DNA from 3 places in the Mesorhizobium sp. A623 genome. Region 2 is predicted to be linked to each of the others. Evidence: predicted binding sites of a transcription regulator. Region 2 holds the regulator's gene; each other region holds the start of a gene.
What was found. Region 2 encodes LexA, which represses DNA repair genes until DNA is damaged. Its sites were predicted from a motif close to TGTTCNNNNTGTGTTCNG; they were not measured.
Positions count from the first base shown of each region.

Region 1: the regulator LexA is predicted to act here: its motif matches at 4,077-4,094, upstream of ACX3P1_RS17220 (YifB family Mg chelatase-like AAA ATPase).
Region 3: the regulator LexA is predicted to act here: its motif matches at 2,623-2,640, upstream of ACX3P1_RS07605 (helicase-related protein).

Region 1 covers NZ_JBTMXB010000016.1:66,714-72,472, reverse strand. Annotated here, with positions in the region: gene ACX3P1_RS17230 (ABC transporter ATP-binding protein) at 1-1,311, shown strand, start outside; gene ACX3P1_RS17225 (2-hydroxyacid dehydrogenase) at 1,347-2,288, shown strand; gene ACX3P1_RS17220 (YifB family Mg chelatase-like AAA ATPase) at 2,459-3,991, opposite strand; gene gshB (glutathione synthase) at 4,178-5,122, opposite strand; gene ACX3P1_RS17210 (glycosyltransferase family 2 protein) at 5,325-5,759, shown strand, end outside.
Region 2 covers NZ_JBTMXB010000004.1:124,942-130,700, forward strand. Annotated here, with positions in the region: gene ACX3P1_RS06225 (ComEC/Rec2 family competence protein) at 1-752, shown strand, start outside; gene ACX3P1_RS06230 (ComEC/Rec2 family competence protein) at 749-1,756, shown strand; gene lexA (transcriptional repressor LexA) at 1,859-2,605, opposite strand; gene ACX3P1_RS06240 (molybdopterin molybdotransferase MoeA) at 2,720-3,925, opposite strand; gene moaC (cyclic pyranopterin monophosphate synthase MoaC) at 3,927-4,409, opposite strand; gene trpC (indole-3-glycerol phosphate synthase TrpC) at 4,402-5,217, opposite strand; gene trpD (anthranilate phosphoribosyltransferase) at 5,222-5,759, opposite strand, start outside.
Region 3 covers NZ_JBTMXB010000005.1:171,292-177,050, reverse strand. Annotated here, with positions in the region: gene ACX3P1_RS07615 (acetyl-CoA C-acetyltransferase) at 104-1,291, shown strand; gene phbB (acetoacetyl-CoA reductase) at 1,413-2,135, shown strand; gene ACX3P1_RS07605 (helicase-related protein) at 2,778-5,759, shown strand, end outside.

The DNA of each region.
Region 1 (5,759 bases), on a different contig from region 2:
CCGCTGCACACGATCCAGCAGCAGATCGTCGAGGTACTGAAACTGCACCAGGGCATGGGCGATAAGCAGGCGCGTGCGCGCGTGCTGGCGCTGCTCAACGAAGTCGGTATCCGCGAGCCGGAAAAACGGCTCGGCGCTTACCCGCACCAGCTTTCCGGTGGCCAACGCCAGCGCGTCATGATTGCCATGGCGCTGGCCAACGAGCCGGAACTCTTGATCGCGGACGAACCGACGACGGCGCTCGATGTCACCGTGCAGGCGCAAATTCTCGAACTGCTGGCCGGGCTGAAGAGCCGTAAAGGCATGTCGATGCTGTTCATCACGCATGATCTTGGCATCGTCCGAAAAATCGCCGACCGTGTCTGCGTGATGACCAACGGCAAGATCGTCGAAACCGGCCCGACCCGGGAAATCTTCGACAACCCGCAGCACGAATACACCCGCCATCTGCTGGCCGCCGAGCCGAAGGGCAGGCCGCCGGCACCCGACCCCGCCGCCAAAGCGGTGATGACGGGCAAGGCGATAAAAGTCTGGTTCCCGATCAAGCAGGGCTTTTTCCGCAAGGTGGTGGACCATGTGAAGGCGGTCGATGGCATCGACGTCACCGTGCGCGCCGGCCATACACTTGGCGTCGTCGGCGAGTCCGGCTCGGGCAAGACGACGCTTGGCCTGGCGCTGTCGCGCATGATCTCGTCCACCGGCGCGATCAATTTCAACGGGCAGGACATCAACCAGCTTTCCTTCAACGACATGCGGCCGCTGCGGCGCGAATTGCAGATCGTCTTCCAGGATCCCTACGGCTCGCTCAGCCCGCGCATGTCGGTGTCGGAGATCATCGAGGAAGGCCTGAAAATCCACGAGCCGAAACTGTCAGCTGACGAGCGCGACGCGCGTGTCGTTGCCGTGCTGAAGGAAGTCGGCCTGGATGCTGCGACCCGCATCCGCTACCCGCATGAATTTTCCGGCGGCCAGCGCCAGCGCATTGCCATCGCCCGCGCCATGGTGCTGAAGCCGCGTTTCGTCATGCTGGACGAACCAACATCGGCGCTCGACATGAGCGTGCAGGCGCAGGTCGTGGATCTGTTGCGCGACCTGCAGGCCAGGCACGACCTCGCTTATCTGTTCATCAGCCATGACCTGAAGGTGGTGCGGGCGCTGGCCAACGACGTCATCGTCATGCGCAACGGCAAGGTGGTCGAGGCCGGCTCTTGCGAGCAGATTTTCGAAAACCCGCAAACCGACTATACTCGGGCGCTGATTTCTGCTGCCTTCAGGATAGAAACGGCGCCCGCCGGGATCGTCAGTCAGTAGCGCATTCGTAGGAGACCCGACACAACATGCCCACATTGGAAAAAGGCCGCGTCCTGCTCGCCATCACCGGCTTCCATCCGCAACGCTGGCACGAATTGCTGTCTGCCGAGCGCGAGGTGGCGATGGAGCCGGACGGTCCCAACGATCCCTCGATCACCTATGCGGTGGTTTGGAAGCAGCGGCCGAACCTTTTGTCGGGCCTGCCCAATCTGCGCGCGATCTTTTCCGTCGGCGCCGGCGTCGATCATATCTTCGCCGATGCGACCGTCCCCGATGTGCCGATCGTCAAGGTCGTGGCCGACAACCTTACCCAGCACATGACCGAATATGTCGTGTGGCGCGTGATCGACCATCACCGCCAGGGCATTCTCTACCGTGCCCAGCAGCAGAAGAAGATCTGGCATGAGCCGCCGCAGCGGCCGGCTGGCGACATCGCCGTCGGCATCATGGGGCTGGGAAACCTCGGCCAGGCGGCGGCGGCGGCGCTGCTGGCGCTCGGCTTCCGGGTCAACGGTTGGTCGCGCACCGAAAAAGCCGTGGCCGGCGTCACCACTTTCGCTGGCGAAAGCGGACTGATCCCGTTCCTGAATTCGACCGATATACTGGTTGTGCTCCTGCCTCTGACGCCTGCGACGCAGGGCATGGTGAATTATGGCGTGCTGAAGGAACTGCGTAGGCGCAACGGCCTGGGCGGCGCGGTGCTCATCAATGCCGGGCGCGGGCGGTTGCAGAAGGATGCCGACATCCTGCGCGCGCTGGACGACGGCACGTTGAAGGAGGCGAGCCTGGACGTCTTCGAGGTCGAGCCGCTGCCCAAGACCAGCCCGCTTTGGGGGCACCCGAAGGTGTTCGTGACGCCGCACGCGGCAGCGACTTCGGACCCGACGCACCTCGTGCCGGGCATGCTGAGGCAGATGGATGCCTTCGAGCGTGGCGAGAAACTGCAGAATCTGGTGGATCGCAAAGAAAACTACTGATCCGTAGACGTTCGTGGCGAGCGTGGCCAAGCCGCCGGGATACAAAAGGGCGGCCGCCCTTGGATTTGGCATCTGCGGGTCCGGCACCGGCAGAACCCGCAGGCCACAGGACGACCAGCAGTCCACGTCGCTTTCATTGTTGCATTAAACGGGGCGGATGAAGCCGTACTTCAGGCTGCCTGCGCCAATCGTTGCGAGTTCATCCGGTAGGCGATCGCTTCCGCCAGGTGAAGACGGCCCACCGTCTCGCTGGCATCGAGATCGGCAAGCGTGCGCGCCACCTTCAGCACGCGGTGATAGGCGCGCGCGGAAAAGCCCAGCTTTTCGCTGGCGTCGCTCAACAGCGCCATTCCGGCGGCGTCGGGCGCGGCGATCTGCTCGATAATGGCCGGCGGGCAATGCGCGTTCGTGGTGACGCCGAAAATGCCAAGCCGCTCGAAACGCTCGCGCTGGATAGTTCTGGCGCGCGCCACCCGCTGCGCCACCGCCGCACTGTTTTCAGCCCGGCCCGGGCGGATCAGGTCGCTTGCCGACACCGCCGGCACTTCTATCCGCAAGTCGATGCGGTCGAGCAGCGGCCCGGAAATGCGTGCCTGATAGTCGGTGCGGCAACGCTCGCCGCGCACGCAGCGGTAGCCTGGTTCGCCGGCCATGCCGCAACGGCACGGGTTCATCGCCGCCACCAACTGAATGCGCGCGGGGTAGGTGGTACGGTGGTTGACGCGCGCGATCATGCACTCGCCGGTTTCCAGCGGCTGGCGCAGGGCGTCCAGCGTCTGCGGCGAAAATTCGGGGAATTCGTCGAGGAACAGAACGCCATGATGAGCCAGCGAAACCTCACCCGGCCGGGCGCGAAGCCCGCCGCCGACCATGGAGGCCATCGAGGCGGAGTGATGCGGCGAGCGGAACGGCCGCCGGTCCGTCAGCTTGCCTTCGCCGAGTTCGCCGGCGACCGAGGCGATCATCGAAACCTCGAGCAGTTCCTTAGGCGCCAGCGGCGGCAGGATCGACGGCAGCCGCTGCGCCAGCATCGACTTGCCTGACCCTGGCGGCCCGACCATCAAGAGATTATGGCCGCCGGCAGCCGCCACCTCCAGCGCGCGCTTGGCCGTTTCCTGGCCCTTGATATCGGCGAGATCGGGCAAATCGCTGGCGGATGCATGCATGCCAGGCTCCGGCCGCGACAGCACCTGTGTCCCTCGAAAATGATTGGCGATGGCGATCAGGCTGCGCGGCGCCAGAATGTCGATGTCGGCACCTGCCCACGCCGCCTCCGGCCCGCAGGCGAAAGGACAGATCAGGCCCTTTCCTTCGGCATTCGCCCCGATAGCCGCCGGCAGCGCGCCGGCGACTGCGGCAGTGGTGCCGTCAAGCGACAGTTCGCCAAGCACCACATAGCCGGCCAGCATGTCGCCGGGAATAGCGCCAAGTGCGGCCATCAGGCCGAGCGCGATCGGCAAATCGTAGTGGCTGCCTTCCTTGGGCAGGTCGGCGGGGGCGAGGTTGATCGTGACTTTTCGGGCCGGCATCGACAGGCCGGAGGCATGGAGTGCCGCCTGCACCCGCTCTCGGCTTTCGGCCACCGCCTTGTCGGGCAGACCGACGATCGACATGCCGACCTTGCCGGGCGCGACCATCACCTGCACGTCGACCGGAACGGCCTCGATGCCCTGGAACGCCACGGTGCGAACGCGAGAAACCATTCCTTTGCCCCAAGGACGGGCGCGTCTCTCTTGATCGACCGCCCGTCACCCTGGGGCCAGACAAGCACATCCAGGCGGTCAAATCAAGAACATTACAAGAACAATCTAGCGGCCAGGGTGCAACCGAGTTGTGCCAGGTTGCATGGCTGGAACAAACGGCAGGGCCCCGCAGCCCCGCTTCGGCCGTCAGCCCCGGCGCTTGTCTTCGACCGCGTCCCAGAACAGACTGGCGACGTCGGCCCCGCCGAAGCGCTTGATCTCGCGAATGCCGGTCGGCGAGGTGACGTTGATCTCGGTCATGTAGTCGCCGATAACGTCGATGCCGACGAGGATGAAGCCGCGCTCCTTCAAGGAAGGCCCGATGCGGGCGCAGATTTCGCGCTCGCGTTCCGTCAGGTCGGACTTCTCCGCGCGGCCGCCGACATGCATGTTCGAGCGCGATTCGGTTGCCGAAGGCACCCGGTTGACCGCGCCGACGGCCTCGCCGTCGATCAGGATGATGCGCTTGTCGCCCTTGCGCACATCCTTGAGATAGCGCTGCACGATGAACGGCTCGCGCGATAGCTGCGCGAACATTTCGAGCAGCGAGGTCAAATTGCGGTCCGTCTCGTTGAGATGGAAGACGCCGGCGCCACCATTACCGTAAAGCGGCTTGATGATGATGTCGCCGAACTCCTTGCGGAACGCATCGACCTCGTGCACGTCCTTGGTGATCAGCGTTTCCGGCATCAAATCGGGAAATTCGGTGACGAATATCTTTTCCGGGCTGTTGCGCACCCAGGCCGGGTCGTTGACCACCAGCGTCTTCGGGTGGATGCGCTCCAGCATGTGGGTGGTGGTGATGTAGTTCATGTCGAAGGGCGGGTCCTGGCGCAGCAGGATCACGTCCATCTCCGCCAGGTCCGTGCGCACCGGAGCGCCAAGCGAATAATGATTTTTCTCTTCGTCGCGCACCGTCATCTCCTCGATGCGGGCGAACACCTTGCCGTCGCGCATCGAAAGCCGGTCGGGCGTGTAGTGGAAAAGCTGGTGCCCTCGCCGTTGCGCCTCCAGCGAAAGCGCGAACGAGGTGTCGCCCGCGATCGAGACGGTGGAAATGTGGTCCATCTGGACGGCGATTTTCATGGCCATGGAAGTTCTCCGGCAAGCAGCGAATTGTCGCTTTGCCTTACAGGCTTGCTGGCTCCATGCCAATCGCGTCGGAAGGTCAGGGCGGGTTACATGAAAATCAACGGTTCATGTCATCGGTTTTTTAAGGCTTGCCGTGCAAGGGTCCCAGTAAAGGCCGCCGGCTCCCTTGGCCGCGGCGGGTGTTTTGGGCGGGGTCACAACCATGAACGCAGTCACTCCCACGCGCGCCGCAGCTATCGGCCAAGTCGAATTGACGCTGCTGATGCCTTGCCTCAACGAGGCCGAAACGCTGGCCGTCTGCATCGGCAAGGCCCAAGCCTTTCTCGACGCGGCCGGCATTTCCGGCGAGGTCCTGATCGCCGACAATGGCAGCACGGACGGATCGCAGGCGATCGCCACGGAACTGGGCGCACGCGTCGTCCCGGTTGCGCAGAAAGGCTATGGCGCGGCACTTCTGGGCGGCATTGCGAGCGCCAGGGGCCGTTTCGTCATCATGGGCGATGCCGACGACAGCTATGATTTTTCCGCGCTGGACGCGTTTGTGGCGCGGCTGCGCGACGGCGCCGACCTCGTCATGGGCAACCGCTTCCAGGGTGGCATCGAGCCCGGCGCCATGCCGCCGCTCCACCGCTATCTC
Region 2 (5,759 bases):
CCGACAGCTACGACTATTCCTTCCAGAGTTATTTCGACGGTATCGGCGCGAGCGGCTTCTTCCTGAGCAATCCGAAGCGGGTTGCCTCGGCGTCGATGCCGGTATCGGCAAGGGTGGCGTCCGCGATCGAAAACGCGCGCGAAGCCATTGCCGGCCGTATTCGGCAAAGCGTCGGCGGTCCCGAAGGCGAGATCGCCGCCGCGCTGATCGTTGGCGTGCGCGCCGGCATCCCGGACGCCATCAACGAAGCCATGCGCAAGACTGGCATTTACCACATCATCTCGATTTCTGGCCTGCACATGGCGCTGGTTGCCGGCACGATCATGCTGCTGCTGCGCGGCGGGTTCGCGCTGTTTCCCGATTTCTCCTCGCGCCGGCCGGTGAAAAAATATGCCGCCGCCGCCGCGCTCTTTTCCATCGCCGCCTATCTTGCCATTTCGGGCGTCGTGGTGGCCGCCGAGCGCAGTTTCATCATGCTGGCGGTCATGCTGCTGGCCGTGCTGTTCGACCGCGCGGCGCTGACCATGCGCAATCTGGCCATTTCCGCCATTGCGGTGATCGTGGTGTCGCCGCACGAGGTCGTCGGCCCGAGCTTCCAGATGTCGTTTGCGGCAACCGCGGCCCTGGTCGGCGCCTATGCCGGCTGGTCCGATTACCGGTCGGGGCGGGCAGGCGGCAAGGTGCCCGCGCGCCGCTCTGTCGCAGGCTTCTGTCACGCAAATTCCTGGCGGGAATGGGCGGTCTCGCGATGACGTCCATCATCGCCGGAGGCGCTACGACGCTTTATGCCATGTGGCATTTCCAGCGCGTCGCGCCGCTCAGCCTGTTTGCCAATCTGGCGGTGATGCCCATCGTCTCGGTCATCGTCATGCCGTTTGCCGTGCTTGCCGCGCTGGCCATGCCGTTCGGCGCGGATGGCCCCTTCCTCTATGTCATGGGCAGGGGGCTGGCCGCGATGATCGTCATATCCGACTGGATCGCGGCGCGCTCGCCCATCGACGCGGTCGGCCTCGTTTCCGTCCAGTCGGTGCTGTTCATCACCGGCGCGCTGGTCTTTGCCACGATGGCGACCACCTGGCTACGGCTTGCCGCACTACCCCTGGCGATTGCCGGTCTGCTGGCGGTGCCCATGGTGAAGACGCCGGACGTGCTGGTGTCGGAGGACGCTCGGCTTGTCGCCGTGTCGATCGGCGGAAGCGAACTGGCGGTCAACCGACCTCGACCCAACGCGTTCACCATCGACAATTGGCGCCGCGCGCTCAATGCCGAAACCGTCATTAAGCCGGAGATGGTCAAGGTTAAAACCTCAGGGGCCAAAACCCTCGAGTTCGACCTTGCCGACAGCATGGAACTACCGCCGGGAACGCCGTTCCTGTGCGCGCAAGGCCTGTGTGTCGCCCGTCACGAGGCCGGCGCGCTGGTTGCCCATGCGCAGGACGCCAAGGCGGCCAGACCCGCCTGCGCCTTCGCGAGCGTGATCATCATCGACGACGCGACCGCCTCCGACCCATGCCGCGATCCGCTGGTCACGGTGATCACCAAGCGCCAACTGGCTCGCTCCGGCAGCGTCGAGATATTCTTCAACCGGCAATCGGCAGCAGTACCGGCGGAAATCCGTTTCGCCGTCGAAGAACACTATCGGCCCTGGCACACGCAGCGGAAGTTTTCACGCGAGGCCCGCGGCTTGCCGCCTTATAAAAAGGTGGTTCGGACAAGAACCAAAACGACCGGTGTCACCACAGCGGGCGACGATTGAGCCCAACGCGGCGGCTGTCGAGCGATCTTGCTGGATTAAGTCAGCGTTTTGAACACGACGGCCGAGTAGCATTTGCCATGCCAGTTCAGGAAGGCCGTCGACTCAGTAACGTCGGATCAACCCGACCAGTTTGCCCTGCACCTTGACCCTGTCAGGTCCGAAGATGCGCGTTTCGTAGGCGGGATTGGCGGCTTCAAGCGCGATGGACGCGCCCTTGCGGCGAAACCGCTTCAACGTGGCTTCTTCCTCATCGACGAGGGCGACGATAATTTCGCCGGGATTGGCGGTGTTGGCATTGCGGATGATGACCGTATCGCCGTCGAAGATGCCGGCCTCGATCATCGAATCGCCCTTCACCTCCAGCGCGTAGTGCTCACCGCCCATGATCATGTCCGGCGGAACCGAGATCGAATGCGTCTTGTGCTGGATGGCGTCGATCGGCACGCCGGCGGCGATGCGTCCCATGACCGGGATCGAGACATTGGCGGCGACATCGTCGTCATTGCCCGCGCTCTGCAGCCGAGAGTTCTTGCCTTGCCCGCCCGAATTGCCCTGGCCCGAACCATTCTGACCCTGGCCGCCCTGAATGACGCTGGGCGAAAATTTGCGCGCCCCGTTGAAACTGGGCGTCAGCGATTCCGGCATGCGCAAGACTTCGAGAGCACGTGCGCGGTTGGGAAGCCGCCGGATGAAGCCGCGTTCCTCCAGTGCGGTAATCAGGCGATGAATCCCCGACTTCGAGGCAAGATCGAGCGCATCCTTCATCTCGTCGAAGGAGGGCGGAACGCCGCTCTCCTTCAGCCTTTCGTTGATGAAGAGAAGCAGTTCGTGTTGCTTGCGCGTCAGCATGGCGGCCCCCGGCGGTCCGATATGGAATCGGAAAAACAAAACCAGAACAAACAGTATCTGTTCCAGTTGTGTTCCGCAACCATTTAAAGTTTAATGAATGTGTTGACGATTTGTTCAGCGTAACATCAGCACGCGGCAGGCGTCGCCGGCCTGCGCGGCAGGCGCAAAGGGTTCGCGCACGATCAGGCCGCCCGCTTCAGTCATTCTTCGCAGCATCGACGAATCCTGAACACCGAACGGCGTCGCCACCAGCGCGCCTGTATCGTCGCGCACCGCCGCGCGAACATAGTCCTGGCGCAGATCGTTGGCCGGCATGGGTGCGCCGAGAAGCGCCTCGCGCAGGTCGGGGCGGTAGGCGCGGCCGCCAAGGCGCGCAAGCAGCGGCTTGAGGAAAAGCTGAGAGCACACCAGGCTGGCGACTGGGTTGCCGGGCAGGCCGATGCAGCGGACATTGTCCAGCCGACCCGACATCAGCGGCTTGCCGGGGCGCATCGCCACCTTCCAGAAGTCCAGCACCATGCCCTCCTCGGCAAGCACGTCGTGGACGAGATCGTGGTCGCCGACGGAAGCCCCCCCCAGCGTGACGATGACATCGGCACCGGCTGCCACGGCCTGCCGCACCAGCGCGGCGATGGCCTCCCTGCGGTCCGCCGCAATGCCGAGATCGAGCGCGCGCGCGCCGACCGAATGTGCGGTTGCAGCGACCCCGTAGGCGTTGGACGAGATGATCTGGCCGGGGCCGAGCACGCTGCCCGGTGCGCGCAATTCGTCGCCGGTGGCGATGATGGCGACCAGCGGCCTCCGCACCACGCTCACGCTTGGATGATTGGCGGAGGCCGCGAGCGAAAGGGCCGCCGGATCGAGCAGGCGGCCGGCCTCCAGAAGAACGTCACCGGTAACGAAATCGAGGCCGGCGCGGCGGATGTTGCGGCCCTTGTCCGTCGGCTCCAGCACCTCGACGGTCGCGTTGCCCAGATCGTGGACGTTTTCCTGGATGACGATGGTGTCTGCGCCTTCGGGTAGCGGCGCGCCAGTGAAGATGCGCACGGCCTGGCCCGCGTTAACGCTGCCGGCAAAGCTGCGACCGGCCGGCGCCGTGCCGATCACCGACAGCCGTGCGGGCAGGGTGGCGATATCGGCGAAACGCACCGCATAGCCGTCCATGGCGGATGCGTCGAAGGGCGGCTGGGTGCGCAGCGCCACGATCGGCTCGGCCAGCACGCGGTCCATCGCCTCGAGCAGGGGGACACTTTCGCCGGCCAGCGGCTCTGCGCCGGCCAACAGGCGTTCAAGCGCTTCGGAAACCGGGATCAGCGCCATTTCACGCTTCCGCTTGATAGTGACCGGATTTGCCGCCAATCTTTTCCACCAGCCGGATGCCGGAAATCACCATGGCGCGGTCGACCGCCTTGGCCATGTCGTAGATGGTCAGGCAGGCGACGGAAGCGGCGGTCAGCGCCTCCATCTCGACGCCGGTCTTGGCGGTGACGCGGGCCAGCGCGGTAATTTTAAGGCCGGGCAAAGCATGATCCGGTTCGATGTCGACCGACACTTTGGTCAAAAGCAGCGGATGGCAGAGCGGGATTAGTTCGTGCGTCTTCTTGGCGGCCATGATGCCGGCAATGCGCGCGGTGCCGAGCACGTCGCCCTTCTTGGCGTTGCCGGCGAGGATCATCGCCAGCGTTTCGGGCAGCATGGTCACGAACCCCTCGGCAATCGCCGTGCGGGTAGTCTCGGCCTTGTCGCCGACATCGACCATATGCGCCTCGCCCTGCGCACCGAGATGGGTGAGGCGGCTAGACATGTTCCGCGGCGGTGGCCGCCCCGGTCAGCAGCAGCCGTGTCGCCTGCGCCACATCTTCCTGCCGCATCAGGCTTTCGCCAATCAGGAACGTGCCGATATGGCTCTTTTCCAGCCGCTTGCAGTCTTCGTGCGAAAAAATACCGCTCTCGCTGACCAGAAGCCGGCCCACTGGGACCATCGAGGCCAGCCGCTCGGACACGTCCAGGCTGGTTTCGAACGTGCGCAGATTGCGGTTGTTGATGCCGATCAGCCGCGATTCGAGCTTTAGCGCGCGTTCCAGTTCGGCCTCGTCATGCACCTCGATCAGCGCGTCCATGCCCAGCGCGAAGGCGGTGTCTTCCAGTTCTCGCGCCATGGCGTCATCGACGCTGGCCATGATGATGAGGATGGCATCCGCGCCCCAGGCGCGCGCCTCATAAACTTGATAGGGATCGAACAGGAAGTCCTTGCGCAAAGCGGGCAGGGCGACTGCCGCCCGCGCACCGGTCAGAAATTCCGGCGCACCCTGGAAGGACGGCCCATCAGTCAGCACGGAAAGGCAGGCAGCGCCGCCCGTCTCGTAGGCTTTCGCCAGCACCGGCGGGTCGAAATCGGCCCGGATCAGACCTTTTGAGGGGCTTGCCTTCTTGATCTCGGCAATCAGGCCGAATTTTTTGGCGCTCCGCTTGGCTTCCAGTGCCGCCAGAAAGCCGCGCGGCGCGTCAGCATCGGCGGCGCGCGCCTTAATCTCGGCCAGCGGCGTGCGGGCCTTGGCGGCGGCGATCTCGTCGCGCTTGTAGGCTTCGATCTTGCGCAGGATATCGGCCATGGCTCTATTCGTTCGATACTTTCACAAGCGCGTCGAGCATGGCAAGCGCGCGGCCGCTGTCGATCGTCTGGGCGGCGGTCTGCATGCCGTCGGCAAGCGTCGTTGCCCTTCCGGCAATGACAAGGCCGGCACCCGCGTTCATTAGCACGGTGTCGCGGAACGCGCCTGGCGCTCCGCCGAGCATGGCCCGCAGCGCCTGCGCGTTAGTAGTGGAATCACCCCCGCGCAGATCCTGCTTGTTCCAGCGTTTCAGGCCGACGGCTTCCGGGGTCAGCGTGAAATTGCGGATTTCTCCGCCGACGAGTTCCGCCACCTGCGTTTCGCCGGTCGTGGTGATCTCGTCATAGCCGTCGCCATGGACGACCCAGACATGCTCCGCGCCCAGCGTCTTCAGCGTCTCGGCAACGGGAATGACCCATTCGGGAGAAAACACGCCGACCAGCTGGCGGCTGACGCCGGCCGGGTTGGAGAGCGGCCCCAGAAGATTGAAGATGGTGCGCGTGCCAAGCTCGACGCGGGTCGGCCCGACATGCTTCATGGCC
Region 3 (5,759 bases), on a different contig from region 2:
AAAGCACATGATAGGAGCACCATTTCCGGTTTGACTCGGAGGTTGGAAAGGGCAAGAAAAGTATCCACAACCCTTGGCCATCCTGTCCGTACTGGAGAAAAAAATGCCTGCTGCCAATGCCATCGTCGTCGCCAGCGCGGCGCGCACACCTGTTGGATCCTTCAACGGAGCGTTTGCCAACACGCCGGCGCATGATCTGGGCGCGACGGTCATCCGCGAGCTTCTGGTCCGCGCCGGCGTCGAGCCGGCCGAGGTCAACGAAGTCATTCTCGGGCAGGTCCTGACGGCTGCACAGGGACAGAACCCGGCCCGCCAGGCCTCGATCAATGCCGGCCTGCCGAAAGAAACGACCGCATGGGGCCTCAACCAGGTCTGCGGCTCGGGCCTGCGCGCGATTGCGCTCGGCATGCAGCAGATTGCGGCCGGTGACGCCAAAATCATCATCGCCGGCGGCCAGGAATCCATGTCGTTGTCGACGCATGCCCAGCATCTGCGTTCCGGCACCAAGATGGGCGATCTGAAACTGATCGATACGATGATCAAGGACGGGTTGTGGGATGCTTTCAACGGCTATCACATGGGCACGACCGCCGAGAACGTCGCCAAGCAATTCCAGATCACCCGCGACGAGCAGGATCGGTTTGCGCTTGCCTCGCAAAACAAGGCCGAGGCGGCGCAGAACGCCGGCAAATTCAAGGACGAGATCGTCGCCTTCACGGTCAAGGGCCGCAAGGGCGATACCGTCGTCGACCAGGACGAATATATCCGCCATGGCGCGACCATGGACGCCATGACCAAGCTGAAGCCGGCCTTCGACAAAGAAGGCACGGTAACCGCCGCCAACGCATCCGGCATCAACGATGGCGCGGCCGGCGCGCTTTTGATGAGCGAGGCGGAAGCGGTGCACCGCGGCCTCACCCCACTGGTGCGCATCGCATCGTGGGCGACCGCCGGCGTCGATCCGGCGATCATGGGCACCGGCCCGATCCCGGCCTCGCGCCGCGCTTTGGAAAAAGCAGGCTGGTCGGTCGGCGATCTCGATCTGGTCGAGGCCAACGAGGCCTTCGCCGCGCAGGCCTGCGCCGTCAACAAGGACATGGGCTGGGACCCGGCGATCGTCAACGTCAATGGCGGCGCGATCGCCATCGGCCATCCGATCGGCGCTTCGGGCGCACGCGTCTTCAACACGCTGGTGTTCGAAATGAAGCGCCGCGGCGCGAAGAAGGGTCTTGCCACGCTGTGCATAGGCGGCGGCATGGGCGTCGCCATGTGCGTGGAAGCGATGAACTGAGCGAATGGCCAATAGGGGGTAGCGAATAGGGCGAGAAGAGCGAAAACCAGTCGGGACGACTTCCCTACTCGCAATTCGCTACTCTCTATTCGCTTCTCCAACCAACGGGAGGAGAACATTCATGACCAAGGTTGCAATCGTCACAGGCGGCACGCGCGGCATCGGCGCGGCCATTGCGATAGCCCTCAAGAAGGCCGGCTATACAGTGGCTGCGAACTACTGCGGCAATGACGAGGCGGCACAGAAATTCACCGCCGATACGGGCATCAAGACCTACAAATGGTCGGTTGCCGACTATGATGCCTGCGCCGCCGGCATAAAACAGGTCGAAGCCGACCTCGGTCCGGTCTCTGTGCTGGTCAACAATGCCGGCATCACCCGCGACGCGCCGTTCCACAAGATGACCCGCGAGCAGTGGAAAGAGGTGATCGACACCAACCTCAACGGCGCCTTCAACATGACGCATCCGCTCTGGAATGGCATGCGTGAGCGCAAGTTCGGCCGCGTCATTACCATCTCTTCCATCAACGGCCAGAAGGGCCAGTTCGCCCAGGCCAACTATTCCGCCTCCAAGGCCGGCGACATCGGCTTCACGAAAGCCCTTGCACAAGAGGGCGCGCGCGCGGGCATCACGGTCAATGCAATCTGTCCCGGCTACATCGCCACCGACATGGTCATGGCGGTTCCCGAAAAGGTACGCGAATCCATCATCGCCCAGATCCCGGTCGGGCGGCTCGGCGAGCCGGAAGAAATCGCGCGCTGCGTGGTTTTCCTGGCCTCCGACGATGCCAGCTTCATCACAGGCTCGACCATCACGGCCAATGGCGGACAGTATTTCACCTGAACGCACGAGCATCACATGGTTAAGGCGGGCCGCTTGCGGGCCGCCTTTTTTCTGGCCACCTGTCCCGATCCGGCACGCAAGCCTTAACGGCGGCCGCCCTTGTCGGTCCGCCCCTGCGTCCGGCCTGTGGATTGTCGGTGGACAAGCTGTACACAACACAAGATGTTGCCGTGAACAAAACGGGAAAATTTGCCCATCGCTGATTCGTCGCCGTTTCGTTCCGGTTTTGGCCGATAGGTTAATGGAGAGCGCGCGAAGCGGCAGAAAAGGGTTAACGTCCGTTAGCAAAAGATAAAAGATTTCAAGGCTTTGCAGGAGCGAAACCCTGACTCGACGGCCACCCGCCGGCAGAAGTTAACGGCGGCGGCTCCACTGGCATCACGGCGAGCCTCCGTGATTCAGCATGTGGTAAATCTCCGCGAGAAAGAACTACATGTAGCCGTGAACAAACCCTGAATCAGGCCGAGTCAGCGATTCGTCGCCGATTCGTTCCAGTCCCGTTCCACTTGTTAATTCCGCGCCGCAGACCCGCTCTCGAGAGAGAGGCACGACACGGAGCAGGAACATTCGGCTTTCGCTTGGGCTGTCAAATGCCTATGTGTCGTTCGTCCCTACGGCCTATAAGGTTTTTCTTCCGCGTCGATGAACATCCAGCCCAAACAGACCGACCCGCTGATCCTGTCCGGCCGTGACGTGACCGCCGTTCTGGGGCCGACCAATACCGGCAAGACGCATCTGGCCATCGAACGGATGGTGGCGCATGAAAGCGGCATCATCGGCCTGCCGCTGCGGCTGCTTGCACGCGAAGTCTATGCCCGCGTTTGCGAGAAGGTCGGCGCCCACAAGGTGGCGCTGATAACCGGCGAGGAAAAAATCCAGCCCAAGGGTGCGAAATATTCGGTCTGCACCGTGGAAGCGACGCCGCGCGAAACCGATGTGGCATTCGTTGCGCTGGATGAAGTGCAGCTTGCCGGCGACCTGGAGCGCGGCCATATCTTTACCGACCGCATCCTGCATCTGCGCGGCCGTCAGGAAACGCTGCTTCTGGGCGCGGCCACCATGCACGGCATCCTGCAAAAGCTGTTGCGCGGCGTTTCCGTGGTGACGCGGCCGCGCCTTTCGCACCTTGCCTATGCCGGCTCGAAAAAGCTGACGCGGCTGCCGCGCCGCACGGCCATCGTCGCCTTTTCGGCGGACGAGGTCTACGCCATCGCCGAACTGATCCGCCGCCAGCAAGGGGGTGCCGCCGTCGTGCTCGGCGCACTCAGCCCCCGCACCCGCAATGCGCAGGTGGCGCTCTACCAGTCCGGCGACGTCGATTACCTGATCGCCACCGATGCCATCGGCATGGGGCTCAATCTCGACGTCGATCATGTCGCCTTCGCCCAGAACCGCAAGTTCGACGGCTTCCAGTATCGCCAACTCACCGCCGCCGAGCTTGGCCAGATCGCCGGCCGCGCCGGGCGGCATCTGCGCGACGGCACCTTTGGCGTCACCGGTCGGGTCGATCCGTTCGACGACGATCTGATCCAGAAGATCGAAGGCCACGATTTCGAGCCGGTGAAAGTGCTGCAATGGCGCACCCCCGCTTTCGACTTTGCCAGCCTCGATGCGCTGAAGCGCTCGATCGAGACCAATGCGCCGGTCGAGGGACTGACCCGCGCCTTGCCGGCCGTCGACGCGCAGGCGCTGGAACAGCTTTCGCGCGACGCCGAAATCCGCGCGCTGGCAACGGGGCGCGAACGCGTGGCGCTGTTGTGGGAAGCCTGCGCCCTGCCCGACTATCGACGGATCGCGCCGGCCCAGCATGCCGATCTGATCGCCTCCATCTACATGGACCTTGCCCGGCACGGCCATGTCGATGGAAATTACATGGCCGAACAGGTACGCCGCGCCGACACAACCGAAGGCGATATCGACACGCTGTCGCACCGCATCGCGCAGATCCGAACCTGGACTTTCGTGTCCAACCGCCCCGGATGGCTTGCCGATCAGGCACACTGGCAGCAAAAGACGCGAGAAATCGAAGACAGATTGTCGGATGCGCTGCATGAGCGGTTGACGAAACGTTTTGTAGACCGCAGGACTTCCGTCCTCATGCGCCGCCTTAGAGAAAACACGATGCCTGAAGCTGAAATTAGTCCTGCCGGAACCGTTCTTGTCGAAGGCCACCATGTTGGCGAGTTGCAAGGGTTCCGATTTACCGCCGACCAGAGCGCTGGCGGCGAAGACGCCAAGGCGGTCAAGGCCGCCGCGCAAAAAGCGCTCGGCACCGAGTTCGACGCCCGCGCCGAGCGGTTTGCGGCTTGCGCCAATGGCGATATCGCACTGGGTTCGGACGGCACGCTGCGCTGGATCGGCGCGCCGATCGGCACGCTTGTGGCCGGCGAGGACGCGCTCAAGCCGCGCCTTGTCCTTTTGGCCGACGAACAACTGACCGGCCCCGCGCGCGACAAGGTCGCGGCCAGGGCGGAACGTTTCGTCAATTTCCAGATCGAGCTTCTTTTGAAGCCGCTGGTCGATCTGAAGAACGCCGAGCAGGTTTCCGGCATCGCGCGCGGCATCGCCTTCCAGTTGGTCGAGAATTTCGGCCTCATCAACCGCCGCGACATTGCGGGCGAAATGAAGACGCTGGAACAGGAAGGCCGCGCGGCCCTGCGCCGCCTCGGCGTGCGCTTCGGCGCCTACCATGTGTTCGTGCCCGCGCTGGTCAAGCCGGCGCCGGCGGGGCTGATAACGCTTTTGTGGGCGCTGAAGAACGACGGCAAGGACAAGCCCGGCTTCGGCGACGTGGTCCACGCGCTGGCTTCGGGCCGCACCTCGGTCGTCATCGACCCTGCCTTCGACCCTGCTTTCTACAAGCTTGCCGGCTATCGCAATCTCGGCCGCAGAGCCGTACGTATCGACATTCTGGAGCGGCTGGCCGATCTCATCCGCCCGGCGACCAACTGGAAGCCGGGCCTCGGCGCGCGACCGGAAGGCGCCTATGACGGCCAGGCCTTCATGGTGACGCCACCGATGATGTCGATTCTCGGCGCCAACGCCGACGACATGGAAGAAATCCTCAAGGGTCTCGGCTATCGCGCCGATCCGAAGCCGGCGGTGGAAGTAAAGGCCAGGCTGGAGGCGCAGGACACCGCCGCCCGCGAGGCCGAAGAGGCGAAGCAGGCGGCGGAAGAAGCAGCGCGCGCGGAGCAGGCCGAGACAGCTGAGACAGCGGCTGCCGATGCCGCTGGCGAAGTTTCGGCCGAGGCAGCGGAACCTGCAGCGGAGGAAATGCCTTTAGCAGAGCCGGCGGCGCAAGCTGCTTCGGAAACGGCGCAGGCTGTGGAAGAGCAGGCGGACACGCCCGCTGACGTTGCGGAAGAAGAGCAGCCGGTTGCTGAACCCGTTGCGGAGACGCCAGCCGAGGCTGTGCCCGCAGAGGAAGCTGAAGCGGCTCCCGTGGAGGCGACGGCCTCCGTCGAAACTCCGGTTGAGAGCGTCGAGACGGCAGCGGAAACTCCCACGCCGGAAACCGTCCAAGAAGCCGTTGAAGAAGCCGCCGCGCCGGAAATCGCGGCCGACATTCCCACACCGGACGTTAAGGCCGAAGAACCCGCTCCCGAAGAACAGCCCAAGCCC